Regions from separate parts of the Pseudomonas sp. SDO55104_S430 genome, predicted to be linked through region 1. Evidence: riboswitches for the same ligand, from Rfam matches in the RefSeq annotation. Region 1 holds a riboswitch; the other holds the start of a gene.
What was found. A riboswitch is a leader RNA that binds a small molecule or an ion and turns the genes downstream of it on or off. The one in region 1 is predicted to bind cobalamin.

Region 1 (6,660 bases):
CTCTCGGGTATCACCCGTGGTGCGCCACGGCTCGTCACTGATCGACAACAATTCATCCGGTCGTGGACCGTTCCACGGATCAGCCAACCCACAATCCAGCGGATCGAACCCCAACTCGAACGCCCTGGCCAACGCCCGCAACAGACTCGACTGCGCCCCGCGCCCATCCCCTCGCGGAATGCGCAACAACGCCAGCAACGTATCGATACGCAACCGCCCCACCGGCGACTCGCCAAACACATGCAACCCATCGCGGATCTGCGACTCTTTCAAATCGCACAGATAGGTGTCGAGCCGTGGCAGCCAGATCGCCGCATCGGCATCACTGTCCAGCTGCTCGTCCAGTTGCAGTTCGCGGTCGATGTGGGTGTCGCGCACCAGTTGCAGAATGTCGCGCTGCAATTCCCGGGCGCGGCGTGGGTCGAGCAGTTGTGCTTCGTAGTATTCGTCGGCCAGCAACTCCAGGTTACGCAGCGGGCCGTAGGTTTCGGCGCGGGTCAGCGGCGGCATCAGGTGGTCGATGATCACCGCCTGGGTGCGCCTCTTGGCCTGGGCGCCCTCCCCCGGATCGTTGACGATGAACGGATAGATGTTCGGCAGCGGCCCGAGCAGCGCGTCCGGCCAGCAGCTTTCGGACAGCCCGACACCCTTGCCCGGCAGCCACTCCAGGTTGCCGTGCTTGCCGACGTGGATCACGCCGTGGGCGCCATAGGTGTTGCGCAGCCAGAAGTAAAACGCCAGGTAGCCGTGGGGCGGCACCAGGTCCGGGTCGTGATACACCGCACTCGGGTCAACCTGATAACCCCGGGCCGGCTGGATACCGACGAAGGTCAGGCCGAAACACAGGCCGGCGATCATCATCCGTCCGCCCCGGCACATCGGATCGCTGTCCGGTGCGCCCCAACGCTCCAGCACGGCGGCGCGATTGGTTTCGGGCAATGCGTTGAACATCCGCAGGTAATCGTCCATGGCTAGGCTTTGCTGGCACGGACGCTGATCGAGGCTGTCGAGGTCGTTGCTCACGCCCCCGAGCAACTGCTGGATCAGCGCGGTGCCGCTGTCGGGCAATTCGGCCGGCAGCGGATAACCTTCCCGCTGCAGCGCCCGCAGGATATTCAGCGCCGCCGCCGGGGTGTCGAGCCCCACGCCATTACCGATACGGCCATCGCGGGTCGGGTAGTTGGCGAGGATCAGCGCCACGCGTTTCTCGGCATTGGGCAGGCGCGCCAGATCAATCCAACGCCGCGCCAGTTCGGCGACGAAGTCCATGCGTTCGGCTGCGGGCTGGTAGCAGACCACGTCGGACTGACTGCGCTCGCTGCGCCAGGCCAGATCCTTGAAGCTGATCGGCCGGCTGATGATCCGCCCGTCCAGTTCCGGCAGCGCGATGTGCATCGCCAGATCCCGCGGGCCGAGGCCCTGCTCACTGGCGCGCCAGCCCGGTTCGTTGTCCTGGGCGCAGATCGCCTGGATCACCGGAATATTGCGGCGAAACGGGCGCAAGTGCGGCGCTTCGGGGCTGGATTGGGCGAAGCCGGTGGTGTTCAGGATCACCCCCGCCTCGACTTCATCCAGCCAGTCCTCGACCGCCGACAGGCAGCCGGGCTCTTTCAAACTGGCCAGCGCAATCGGCAACGGGTTAAGCCCCGCCGCCTGCAAGCGCTGGCAGAAAACATCAATGAAAGCGGTGTTCGCCGCCTGCAAATGCGAGCGGTAGAACAGCACCGCCGCCACAGGCCGGTCGGCCTGCCAGTCGGCCTGCCAATCCTTTAATGTCGCGGTGCTTTTTGATGGGTGGTAGATCGCCGTGCGCGGCAGGGTTTGTGGCTCGACCCAAGGATAATCGCGGCCCAGCCAGCGATTGGCCAGACAACGAAACAGGTTCAGCGCATTGGCCATGCCGCCCTGACGGAGAAAATGCCAGAGCCGGTCGCGATCTTCGGCTACTACTGTGCTCAGGTCGCTGAGTTCCGGGTCCGGGCGATCATCACCCGGCACCAGAATCAATTGCACGCCCCGTTGCGACAGCTCCACCAGCCGCTCGACACCGTAGCGCCAATAGGCGATGCCGCCGTGCAGCGAAATCAGAATCACCTTGGCGTGACGCAGCACTTCATCGACATACAGGTCGACCGAGGCGTGGTTCTGCACCTGCATCGGGTTGGCCAGGCGCACGCTGGGGTAATCCTCGGGCAGCTGCTGCGCGGCTTCGGCGAGCAGCGCAAGGCTGGAGTCGCCGCTGCACAGGATCACCAGCTCGGCGGGGGTTTGTCCAAGGTCGGCGATGTTGTCATCCGACACGAAACCGCCGGGCTGGGTCCTGAGCAGGTGCATGGCTTACACGCTGAGCGCGGCGCGCAATTGCGCTTCGAGGGCGGCGGCGTCCAGCTCCTGGCCGATCAGCACCAGACGGGTGATGCGCGCTTCTTCGGCATTCCACTTGCGGTCGAAGTGTTTGTCGAAGCGGGTGCCCACGCCCTGGATCAGCAGGCGCATAGGCTTGTTCGGAATCGCCGCGAAGCCCTTGACCCGCAGGATGCCGTGCTTGACCACCAGTTGAGTCAGGGCGTCCAGCAGCAGGCTTTCGTCGGCTTGCGGCAGCTCGATGGAAATCGAATCGAAGGCATCGTGGTCGTGATCGACCTCGCCTTCGTGGTGATGGTCGTGATGACTGTGACGGCCGTCGATGTGCTCTTCGGAGCCGGCACCCAGGCCGATCAGCACGTCCAGCGGCAGACGACCGTTGCTGGCTTCGATGACTTTCACCGCCGGCGGCAGTTCTTCGGCCACCTCCAGGCGCACGCGGGCCAGGTCTTCAGGGTTAATCAGGTCGGCCTTGTTGAGGATCACCAGATCAGCGCTCGACAGCTGGTCGGCGAACAGTTCGTGCAGCGGCGACTCGTGGTCCAGGTTCGGATCGAGTTTGCGCTGGGCATCGACCTGATCGGGGAACGCGGCAAAGGTGCCGGCGGCGACGGCCGGGCTGTCGACCACGGTGATCACCGCGTCGACGGTGCAGGCGCTGCGGATTTCCGGCCACTGGAAGGCCTGGACGAGGGGTTTTGGCAGCGCCAGGCCCGAGGTTTCGATGAGGATGTGATCAAGATCGCCGCGACGGGCCACCAATTCGCGCATCACCGGGAAGAACTCTTCCTGGACGGTGCAGCACAGGCAGCCGTTGGCCAGCTCATAGACGCGGCCGCTGGCCTCTTCTTCGGTGCAGCCGATGGAGCACTGCTTGAGGATTTCGCCGTCGATGCCCAACTCGCCGAACTCGTTGACGATCACCGCGATACGGCGACCCTGGGCGTTGTCCAGCATGTGGCGCAGCAAGGTGGTTTTGCCCGAGCCCAAAAAGCCGGTAACGATGGTGACGGGGAGTTTGGCCAGTGTTTTCATCGGATGCCCTTTGGCAAGGTGGCGGGCATACGGGACGAGGAGCGGCCACGCGCACGCGCGCCGCAAGCGTTCGCCACCGGATCACCCCGCCCGGTTGTAGTGAGAATCTGTATCGAGGCAGGTCTCCTGGCTGACGGTGTGCCGGTCGGTCGACTGGCGTTGGCTGCGCCTTCCCGCGGGCTCAGGAACTGAGCGTGCAGTGGCGTGGCAGCGAACATCACCGTTCACAGTTGCGGGGGCAGCCGCGGCATCGACCGCGTTCCCTTCTTAGCTTCGGCAAACATGCCGAAGAACCTCGAAAGCGCAAGGCTACGCATCGTATTGGGGACGGTCAATGTCTTGTGGTGACCGCTACGACGCCTTCGCGGGCAAGCCTCGCTCCTACAAAGAACACCGCCACCCCGTAGGAGCGGGGCTTGCCCGCGAACAGATGCATCCCGATCCACAGGTGAGAACGCTTGCCAATTGACGCCCCACCCCCGCCCATGCTCTCCTACACAACTTGTTACGGGTGCCCTTCACAGGGTGAAACGGGAAACCGGTGAATCGTGTGCTTTACTCAAAGCCACGTCAGTCCGGTGCTGCCCCCGCAACGGTAAGCGAGCGAAGCGTCAGATCCACTGTGCCGATATGGCATGGGAAGGTGATGCTTTTCGGTATCAGCCACAGGCTTCTACCCCTCGCGAGCCCGGAGACCGGCCCGCAACACGAAGTAATCAGACTTCAACTGAATGACAAACCCGCGGTGGGCGGGCGCTGTTCGAATCCCTGCGCGCTCGGTCGTGCGGGGCCTCTGCATGCGCTTTTGATTGCCCGCTGACAGACCAGAGGGAAACGCCATGTCGATCATCAGCAGCACCGGCCACAGCCAATCCGCCAGCAGCACCACGACCCTGACCCAACGCCTGACCGCCGCCTTCTGCGCGTCGATCCTGGGTGCCTGCCTGGTCTACTTCGCCGGCTTCTCGCACATCGAAGCGGTGCACAACGCTGCCCACGACACCCGCCACAGCGCCGCGTTCCCGTGCCATTGAGACCTGCCGACATGATCAAGCGTATTGCCCAGACCGCAGGTTTCACCGGCCTGCTGGCCGCCCTGCTGCTGACCCTCTTGCAAAGCTTCTGGGTCTCGCCGCTGATTCTGCAGGCCGAGACCTACGAAAAATCCGAACCTGCCGCGGTTGAAGTCCACGAACACACCCACGAAGGCGCCGTTGCTGCGCACACCCACGATGCCGAAGCCTGGGAGCCGGAAGACGGCTGGCAGCGCGTGCTGTCGACCACCGGCGGCAATCTGGTGGTGGCCGTCGGCTTCGCCCTGATGCTGGCCGGTCTATACACCCTGCGCGCACCGACCAAAACCTCCCAGGGCCTGCTCTGGGGTCTGGCCGGTTACGCCACCTTCGTGCTGGCGCCGACCCTCGGCCTGCCGCCTGAATTGCCGGGTACCGCTGCCGCGGATCTGGCGCAGCGCCAACTGTGGTGGATCGGCACCGCCGCCTCTACCGCCGCGGGCATCGCCCTGATCGCTTTCGGTCGCCACTGGCTGCTGAAAGTACTGGGCGCGGCGATCATTGCCGTTCCCCACGTGATCGGCGCTCCGCAACCGGAAGTGCATTCGATGCTCGCGCCGGAAGCGCTGGAAGCCCAGTTCAAAATCGCTTCGCAGCTGACCAACGTCGCGTTCTGGCTGGCCCTGGGCCTGATCAGCGCCTGGCTGTTCCGCCGCAAAAGCGACGGTCAATACCACGCATGACCGATACCAACGCAGCGCCGACCCTGGTGGTCGGCCTGGGTTGCCAGCGCGGCTGCCCCGTCAGCACGCTGCGGGCCTTGCTCGATCAGGCGCTACAGGCTCACCAGATCCCGTTGCAACAGGTCAAAGGCCTGGCCAGCATCGACCTCAAGCGCGAAGAACCGGCACTGATCGAACTGGCCGCGCAGCTGGGCCTGCCAATGGCGTTCTTCAGCAGCGAGCAATTGACGCCCTATGAACCGCTGCTCAGCCACCATTCGCAGATCGCCTTCGAACGCACCGGCTGTTACGGCGTGGCGGAAAGCGCGGCCCTGGCCCTGGCCGAGCAATTGGCGAATGCGCCGGTGAAACTGCTGATCCGCCGACAAAAATATGCCCAGGCAACTCTGGCATTGGCCGGCGCGGCCTGAAATCCCCGATAATCCCCGCCTTCGATCATGAGCAATCTTCATCTGAAGCGTTGCGCGCCTCTTTTTACAGGCTCTCTTTCAATAGGAACCGACGATGACCGTCTACTTCATCGGCGCCGGCCCCGGCGACCCGGAACTGATCACCGTCAAGGGCCAGCGCCTGATCCGCAGCTGCCCGGTCATCATCTACGCAGGGTCCCTGGTGCCCACCGCCGTGCTGGAAGGACACAGTGCCGAACAGGTGGTCAACAGCGCTGAATTGCACCTGGAACAGATCATCGAACTGATCAAGACCGCCCACGCCAACGGCCAGGACGTGGCCCGCGTGCATTCCGGCGATCCGAGCCTGTATGGCGCCATCGGCGAGCAGATTCGCCATTTGCGTGAGCTTGGCATCCCGTTCGAAATCATTCCCGGAGTGACGGCGACTGCCGCCTGCGCAGCATTGTTGGGCGCGGAACTGACGTTACCGGACATCTCCCAGAGCGTGATCCTGACCCGTTATGCCGATAGGACCGCGATGCCTGCGGGTGAAGAATTGGGGAGTTTGGCCCAGCATGGGGCGACCATGGCGATTCACCTTGGGGTCAATCATCTGGAGAAAATTCTCGCCGAGCTGTTGCCGCATTACGGCGCGGATTGTCCGATCGCCGTGATTCACCGCGCGACCTGGCCGGATCAGGATTGGGTGGTGGGGACGATTGGTGATATTGCCGGGAAGGTTGCCGAGAAGGGGTTTCGGCGTACGGCGTTGATACTGGTGGGACGGGTGTTGGGTAGTGATCAGTTCAGTGAGTCGTCGCTGTACCGTGCCGGGCATTCGCACCTGTATCGCCCATAAGTCCGTCTTCGCGAGCAAGCCCGCTCCCACAGTTGATTTGTGAACACAGGCCCAATGTGGGAGCGGGCTTGCTCGCGAAGGGGCCCTTGAACTCAGCCCATAAAAAAACGGCGCTCACGGGGCGCCGTTTTTTCTTTTCGCAGCGAACACCTTAGTAGTAGGCGTTTTCTTTCTGCGTGTGGTCGGTCACGTCACGAACGCCCTTGAGCTCCGGAATGCGCTCGAGCAGGGTGCGCTCGATGCCTTCCTTCAAG
Region 2 (7,520 bases), on a different contig from region 1:
TTGCGCAGCTGCTTCTCCTGCTCGAGTACTGTTTCAAAGGCCAGCAGCCCCAAACCGGCACTGGAACCCGGCGCACCTTCAAGGCCCAGAGGGTCGTGCACCTGCTCACCGAGCATCTGCAGGCCACCGCAGATCCCGAGCACTTTGCCGCCGTAACGCAGGTGCCGGGAGATCGCGGTGTCCCAGCCGTTGGCCCGCAGATACGCAAGGTCGCTGCGCACGCTTTTCGAGCCGGGAAGGATGATCAGTTCGGCCGGAGGGATCGCCTGGCCAGGGCCGATGAATTGCAGGTCGACTTGCGGATGCAGGCGCAGTGGGTCGAAATCGGTGTGGTTGCTGATGCGCGGCAGCACCGGCACCACTACTTTCAGCACCTGTTCTGCCTTGTCGGCCTGGCGCTGATCGATGCCGTCCTCGGCTTCCAGATGCAGGTCCATTACGTAGGGCAGCACGCCGATCACCGGTTTGCCGGTGCGCTGCTCCAGCCAGTCCAGGCCCGGCTGCAACAGGGCGATGTCGCCACGAAAACGGTTGATGATGAAGCCCTTGACCCGTGCCTGTTCGCTTGGTGAAAGCAGTTCCAGCGTGCCCACCAGATGCGCGAACACACCACCCCGGTTGATGTCGGCGATCAGCACCACCGGGCAGTCCACCGCTTCGGCGAAACCCATGTTGGCGATGTCGCCGGCGCGCAGATTGATCTCGGCCGGCGAGCCCGCGCCTTCGACCATCACCAGCGGATAGACCGCGCTCAACCGCGCATGGGAAGCCAGCACCGCCTGCATGGCGATGGCCTTGTAGTCGTGATAGGCAACAGCGTTCATGGAGGTGACCGCGCGACCATGGATGATCACCTGCGCGCCGGTGTCGCTGTTGGGTTTGAGCAGCACCGGGTTCATGTCGGTGTGCGGCTCCAGAAACGCGGCCTGGGCCTGCACCGCCTGGGCGCGCCCGATCTCGCCGCCGTCCGCGGTCACCGCGCTGTTGAGCGCCATGTTCTGCGGCTTGAACGGCACCACGCGCACGCCCTGACGCGTGGCCCAACGGCACAGCGCCGTCACCAGCGTGCTCTTACCGGCATCGGAGGTGGTGCCCTGCACCATCAACGTCGTCATGAAGCGTCCTTGGCAAAGGCCTCGAAGGCAGCGCTCAGGCGCGCCCAATCGGCGTCGTCGCCCGGCAGGCCGAAACGCAGGCTGCCGGTTTGCGAGAACAGGCGCAGGAGAATGCCGCGCCGGGCCATGAACTCGTACAGTTCACCGGCGCGATCGGTCACCACCCACTGGAACAAGGCGCAACCGCCCTGGGGCTTAAAGCCGTGCAGATCGAGCAACGTCGCCAGCCGTTCACTGGCCTGCTCGGCGCGCAGGCGTTGCCGCGCATGGCCTTCGGTATCGCGCAGGCAAGCCTGGCCCAGTACCCGGGTCGGACCGCTCACCGCCCATGGCCCGACCTGTTCGGCGAGCAGCCTGAGCAACTTGCGCTCGGCCAGCACGAAGCCCAGGCGCACGCCGGCCAGGCCGAAAAACTTGCCGAACGAGCGCAGCACGATCAACCCGACCTGATGGGCATATGGCGCCACGCTCAGTTGCGGTGTGTTGTCCATGAACGCCTCGTCCACCACCAGCCAGCCACCGCGCTGGGCCAGCCGCGAATGCCAGTCGAGCAAGCGGCTGGGGCTCAGGCTCAGGCTCAGGCCCGTGGGATTGTTCGGATTGACCACCACCAACACATCGAGGCTGTCGACGAAGAAGTCGACTTCCTGCTCGACCACTTCGCGCACGATGTAGCCGTTGCGACGCCAGGCTTCGGCATGTTCGGCGTAACACGGCGAGAGCACGCCAACCTTGCCGGCCCGGCGCAAGCGCGGCAACAACTGGATGGCCATTTGCGAGCCGGCCACCGGCAAGGCTTGCAGGGTGCCGTAGTAATCGCAGGCCGCCTGCTCCAAACCATCGTCGTTTTCCGGCAGGCGCGCCCAGGCTCGCAGCGGGATCTCGGGAACCGGAAACGGCCAGGGCGCCAGACCGCTGGACAGATCAAGCCAATCGGCTTCCTCGATGCCGTATTCGAGCGCCGCCTTGCGCAATCGTCCACCGTGTTCAAGCATAGAACTCAGCTCCCACGCAGAGAATCAGCAACCATAACCATACCCCGCGCTGGACCAATTGCCAGCCGCGGTCGATGGAGTCCGCGTCCGCCGGCGCGCCTTCACCCAGTTGCGGACGCTCGTGCAGCTCGCCGTGATAAATCGCCGGCCCGCCCAGCTCCACACCCAGCGCACCGGCGCCAGCGGCCATTACCGGCCCGGCATTGGGGCTGTCCCAGGTCGGGCCCTGGGTACGCCAGCATTTCAGCGCCAGACGGGGCTTGCCCAGCAACGCGTAGGTCAGCGCCACCAGACGCGCGGGAATGTAATTGAGGACGTCGTCGATCTTCGCCGCCGCCCAGCCGAAACGCTCGAAGCGCTCGTTGCGATAACCCCACATCGCGTCCAGCGTATTGCTCAAACGATAGAGCACCACACCCGGCGCGCCGGCCACGGCAAACCAGAACAGGGCGGCGAACACCGCGTCACTGCCGTTCTCCAGCACCGACTCGGTGGCGGCACGGGCGACGGCGGTTTCATCCAGCTCGCTGGTCTTGCGGCTGACCAGATAACTGACGCGCTTGCGGGCCTCTTCCAGATCACCACCGCGCAAGGCCTTGGCCACCGGCTCGACATGCTCGCCGAGGCTGCGCATGCCCAAGGCGCAATACAGCGCGAGAATCTCGACGAGCCAGCCGACGTAGGGCGCCCACGAAAACGCGGTGGCCAGCAAGGTCAGTGGCAATACCGCGATTACCCACGCCGTAACGCCGTGGCTGCGCCAGCCGCGACCGCCCGCGTTGAAACGTTGCTCGATGCGCTCGGCAAAACGGCCGAACACCACCAGCGGATGCCAGCGTTTGGGCTCGCCCAGCAGCGCATCCAGCGCAACCGCGGCGGCACTCAACAACGCCACACTCATGTACGCACTCCCCAAAAATTCTCATACAGCATTTCAGTCAGCGGACGCTCTTGCGCCCAGCCTTCGAGCACCAGCATCGGCGCCGGATAGAATTCCTCGACCGGTCCCAGGCACAAAATCGCCAGTGGCTTGGCACCGGTGGGCAATCCGAGCAAATCGGCCAGGGCCTGCGGTTCGAACAACGACACCCAGCCCATCCCCAGCCCTTCGGCACGGGACGCCAGCCACAGGTTCTGGATCGCGCAGGACAAGGAAGCCATGTCCATTTCCGGCAAGGTGCGCCGACCGAAGATGTGCCGCTCGCGATCATCCATCAGTGCGGCCACCAGCAGTTCGGCGCAATCGTTGATGCCTTCGACTTTCAGTTGCATGAATTGGTCACTGCGCTCGCCGAGGGCTTCGGCGGTGCGAATGCGTTCCTCTTCCACCAGATCGCGGATCCTGCCCCGCAGGTCGCGGTCGCTGATGCGGATAAAACGCCAAGGCTGCATCAGGCCGACGCTCGGCGCCTGATGCGCGGCTTCCAGCAGACGCCGCAGCAGTTCGGGCTCGACCGTGCCGCCGCTGAAGTGGCGCATGTCGCGGCGTTCGGCGATGGCTCGGTAGACGGCTGCGCGTTCGGCTTCAGAGAAGGTGGTGTCGCTCATGGCCTCTTCGCGAGCAAGCCCGCTCCCACATTTGTTCGTATTTCTTCAGGCAGAACACTATCTACTGTGGGAGCGGGCTTGCCCGCGATGGCGTCCTCACAGGACGGCGCCAACAACGCGGCAATCGCCGACGGATTGGACGGAAAATAAAAATGCACATACGAGGCCGTCATCCGCCCCTCACGATAAACCGCCTCCGCCCCGCGCCCGCCATTAGGGCTCAGGCCCCGGGCAATCGGGGTCAGGTCGGTGGTGGTCAGCGAGTGGTGATAGGTATGCCCGCGCAGCGATCCTTCCGGCAGTTCAACCGCCTGCAAGGCCAGCGCGGCAAGACGCTTCTGCATCACTGCATCGCCTGCGAGCAAGCCCACCAGTTCAGCGCGAGTGCCTTCGACATCGGTCAGCGAATCGAGCAGATAAAGCATGCCGCCACACTCGGCCAGCAACGGTTTGCCTGCTGCATGATGCGCGCGGATGGCGTTGAGCATCGAGGTGTTTTGCGACAGCGCCACGTGGTGCAGCTCCGGATAACCACCCGGCAGATACAGGCTATCGGCCTCGGGTAATTGCGCGTCGCGGATCGGCGAGAAAAACCGCAGTTCGGCACCCATCGCCCGCAGCAAATCGAGACTGGCGCCATAGGTAAAGGCGAAGGCTTCGTCGCGGGCCACGGCAACGCGCACGCCGGCCAGCAACGACTCGGCAGCGATCACATCCGGCGCGGCAAACTCCACCGCCGGCGGTAGCGCGACTTCGCAACTGCTGGCCAAAGCATCGGCGGCGGCATCCAGGCGAACATCGAGATCGTTCAACTCGCTGGCCTGCACCAGCCCCAGATGCCGACTCGGTAATTCGATACCGGTTTCCCGGGACAAGGCGCCGTACCAACGCAGACCCTCGGTCAGGCTGCCTTCCAGCAACTGCGCGTGACGCAAGGTGCCGACGCGGTTGGCCAGCACGCCGGCAAACGGCAGGTCCGGCTGATAACGCGCCAGGCCCAGGGCCAGCGCGCCAAAGGTCTGGGCCATGGCGGTGCCGTCGATCACGCCCAGCACCGGCACGCCAAAATGCCGCGCCAGATCAGCGCTGGATGGCGTGCCATCGAACAGACCCATCACCCCTTCGATCAAAATTAAATCGGCTTCCCCGGCGGCTTCCCACAACAGGCGCCGGCTTTCCTGCTCGCCGACCATCCACATGTCCAGTTGATACACCGGCGCACCGCTGGCGCGCTCGAGAATCATCGGGTCGAGAAAGTCCGGGCCGCATTTGAATACACGAACCTTGCGCCCCTGGTTGCGGTGCAAACGGGCCAGCGCGGCGGTGACGGTGGTCTTGCCCTGACCGGAGGCCGGCGCGGCGATGAGCACCGCCGGGCAATGACGAGGTGCATTCACAGTTCGACGCCTTTCTGCGCTTTGATCCCGGCCTGGAAGGCGTGCTTGATCATGCCCATCTCGGTGACGGTGTCGGCCAGTTCGATCATTTCCGGCTTGGCGCCGCGACCGGTCACTACCACATGCTGCATCGGCGGGCGGGCCTGCAAATCGCTGAGGACTTGATCAAGATCCAGATAGCCGTGCTTGAGGGCGATGTTCAGTTCGTCCAGCACCACCAGGCCGATGGACGGATCGCGCAGCAGTTCCTGGGACACCGCCCAGGCCGCTTCGGCGGCGGCGATGTCACGCTGGCGGTCCTGGGTTTCCCAGGTGAAGCCCTCGCCCATCACGTGAAAGCGCACTTGCTCGGGGAAGCGGCGGAAGAACAATTCTTCGCCGGTGCTGTTACGGCCCTTGATGAACTGCACCACGCCGCACTGCATGCCATGGCCCATGGACCGCGCGAGCATGCCGAACGCCGAACTGCTCTTGCCTTTGCCGTTGCCGGTCAGCACCAGCAGCAGGCCGCATTCGTTGGGGGAGTTGGCGATACGCTCGTCGATCACGGCTTTTTTGCGCAGCATGCGCGCCAGATGACGTTCGTCACGATCAGAAGATTCGGTCATGGGGGAGCTCTCCGTTGAGGCAGGAATAACGGCGGGCAGGCAAAAGAATAGATAGCGGGAAGCCTGGCATCGCCCACCGTGATGCCATCTGGATGGATCAGGCCGGTCTCCGGGCTCATGAGCGGCTCGGGGCCTGGGCTGCGCGCCTTCCCATGTCGTCGACACAGTGGCTCAAGACGCAGCCTTCACTCATTTACCGTTGCGGGGGCAGCGCCGGGATCGCAAGCCTGGATGCATAGCATCGCCCGCTCACCGGCTTCCCTGTTTCACTCTGTCGGCCATGACCACAGAGCACCTGAAACAAGCGGCGAAGGTTAGAGGGTTGGGGGTGGAGCGTCAATTAAAGCCGGGGGCCTGATTCCGGAATATCGACTGCTGCTCAATATTCTGACGCCAATCTTGTGCCACACTGTCAGCAGTGATATCAAAGAGCCATAACTCACGGCAATTCACACCAAAATAAAAAGGTGAGCCCCATGCAAGGCATGATCATCAGCAATCCGAAGCTGGAATTCCTGCGCCCGGTACTGGAACGCTGGTTTGACTGTATCGATCGCTACAACGCCATCCGTGGCGACAGTGAAACGCCCTACTGGCTCGATGAAAAAGCCAATCTCGGTTTGCTCAGCGCGGCTGCGTGGATGGCCGAGATCATCACCCTGGAACAATCGCCCACCCGCAAGCAGATTGAAGACGGCGAGCGCAACGGCCGCGCGGACCTGTTCATCGCCACGCCCGAAGCCCGCGCCTGGCTGCAGGCCACGCAACGCTGGCCGCGGGTCAACAACCTGAACCTGAGCCAACCGCTGCACGACATCACCACCAGTGCCAAACGGATCAGCTACGCCAGCGACTTGAAACTCGGCTGCCTCTTCGTCGCGCCACAGAAAACCCAGCACAGCGCCAGCCCCGAAGAATTGCAGGACATGGTCGACGACCTGCAAAAGGAACACACCTGCGCCGTGGCCTGGTATTTCCCCTACGCCTATCGCAAGTTGCACAACGAAGCGGGCCACTATCACCCCGGCATCGCCATGCTGCTCAAGGAAGCGCACGGCTGACCGGTTGAACCATCGCGCAACGAAGCTTCTCTACTGAACAAGTCACTGCATTCATAGGGAAGGTCAGCATGCGCAAGCCCCAGCTCGTTCTCGTCCTCGGTTTCGCCTGCGGGCTCGTCGCCTGCGGTGAAACCTCCAGCCTGCAAGTCTCGGATGGCACCGGCCCCGCGCCGAAGCTGCCGGAGCCGAACAAGACCCTGTTTCCGACCATGAACATCGCCCCGGCCATCGGTTGGCCGGACGGCTCAAAACCGGTGGCTGCCAGCGGCACTCAGGTCGCCGCCTTCGCCGACGGCCTCGATCATCCGCGCTGGCTTTATGTACTCCCCAACGGCGACATACTGGTGGCCGAAACCAACGCTCCGCCCAAGCCCGATGACAACAAGGGCATCAAAGGCTGGATCACCAAGAAAGTCATGGGCCGCGCCGGCGCTGGCACGCCAAGCCCGAACCGCATCACCCTGCTGCGCGACAGCGACCACGACGGCATCGCCGAAACTCGCACCGTGTTCCTGGAAAATCTCAATTCACCTTTCGGCATGACCCTGGTGGGCAACGACCTCTACGTCGCCGACACCGATCGCCTGCTGCGCTTTCACTATGAAAACGGCGCCACCGAGATCAAGTCACCGCCCATCAAGGTGGTGGATCTGCCGGGTGGTACGCTGAATCACCACTGGACGAAAAACGTCATCGCCAGCAAGGACGGCAGCAAGCTTTACGTGACGGTGGGCTCCAACAGCAACGTGGGCGAGAACGGCCTGGACAAGGAAGAAGGCCGCGCGGCGATCTGGGA

Region 2: linked by a shared signal. The riboswitch ahead of cobO (cob(I)yrinic acid a,c-diamide adenosyltransferase) and the one ahead of cobW (cobalamin biosynthesis protein CobW) in region 1 are both predicted to bind cobalamin.

Annotation. Positions count from the first base shown of each region.
Region 1 covers NZ_JBSVXG010000258.1:634-7,293, reverse strand. Annotated here, with positions in the region: partial or broken gene cobN (cobaltochelatase subunit CobN) at 1-2,334, opposite strand, end outside; gene cobW (cobalamin biosynthesis protein CobW) at 2,338-3,399, opposite strand; cobalamin riboswitch at 3,499-3,712, opposite strand; cobalamin riboswitch at 3,892-4,117, shown strand; gene ACW9JE_RS26785 (CbtB domain-containing protein) at 4,239-4,433, shown strand; gene ACW9JE_RS26780 (CbtA family protein) at 4,445-5,155, shown strand; gene ACW9JE_RS26775 (cobalamin biosynthesis protein) at 5,152-5,565, shown strand; gene cobM (precorrin-4 C(11)-methyltransferase) at 5,660-6,406, shown strand; gene nfuA (Fe-S biogenesis protein NfuA) at 6,558-6,660, opposite strand, start outside.
Region 2 covers NZ_JBSVXG010000235.1:662-8,181, reverse strand. Annotated here, with positions in the region: gene ACW9JE_RS26020 (cobyric acid synthase) at 1-1,115, opposite strand, end outside; gene cobD (threonine-phosphate decarboxylase CobD) at 1,112-2,110, opposite strand; gene cbiB (adenosylcobinamide-phosphate synthase CbiB) at 2,103-3,011, opposite strand; gene bluB (5,6-dimethylbenzimidazole synthase) at 3,008-3,658, opposite strand; gene ACW9JE_RS26000 (cobyrinate a,c-diamide synthase) at 3,655-5,055, opposite strand; gene cobO (cob(I)yrinic acid a,c-diamide adenosyltransferase) at 5,052-5,663, opposite strand; cobalamin riboswitch at 5,747-5,977, opposite strand; gene ACW9JE_RS25990 (hypothetical protein) at 6,140-6,724, shown strand; gene ACW9JE_RS25985 (PQQ-dependent sugar dehydrogenase) at 6,793-7,520, shown strand, end outside.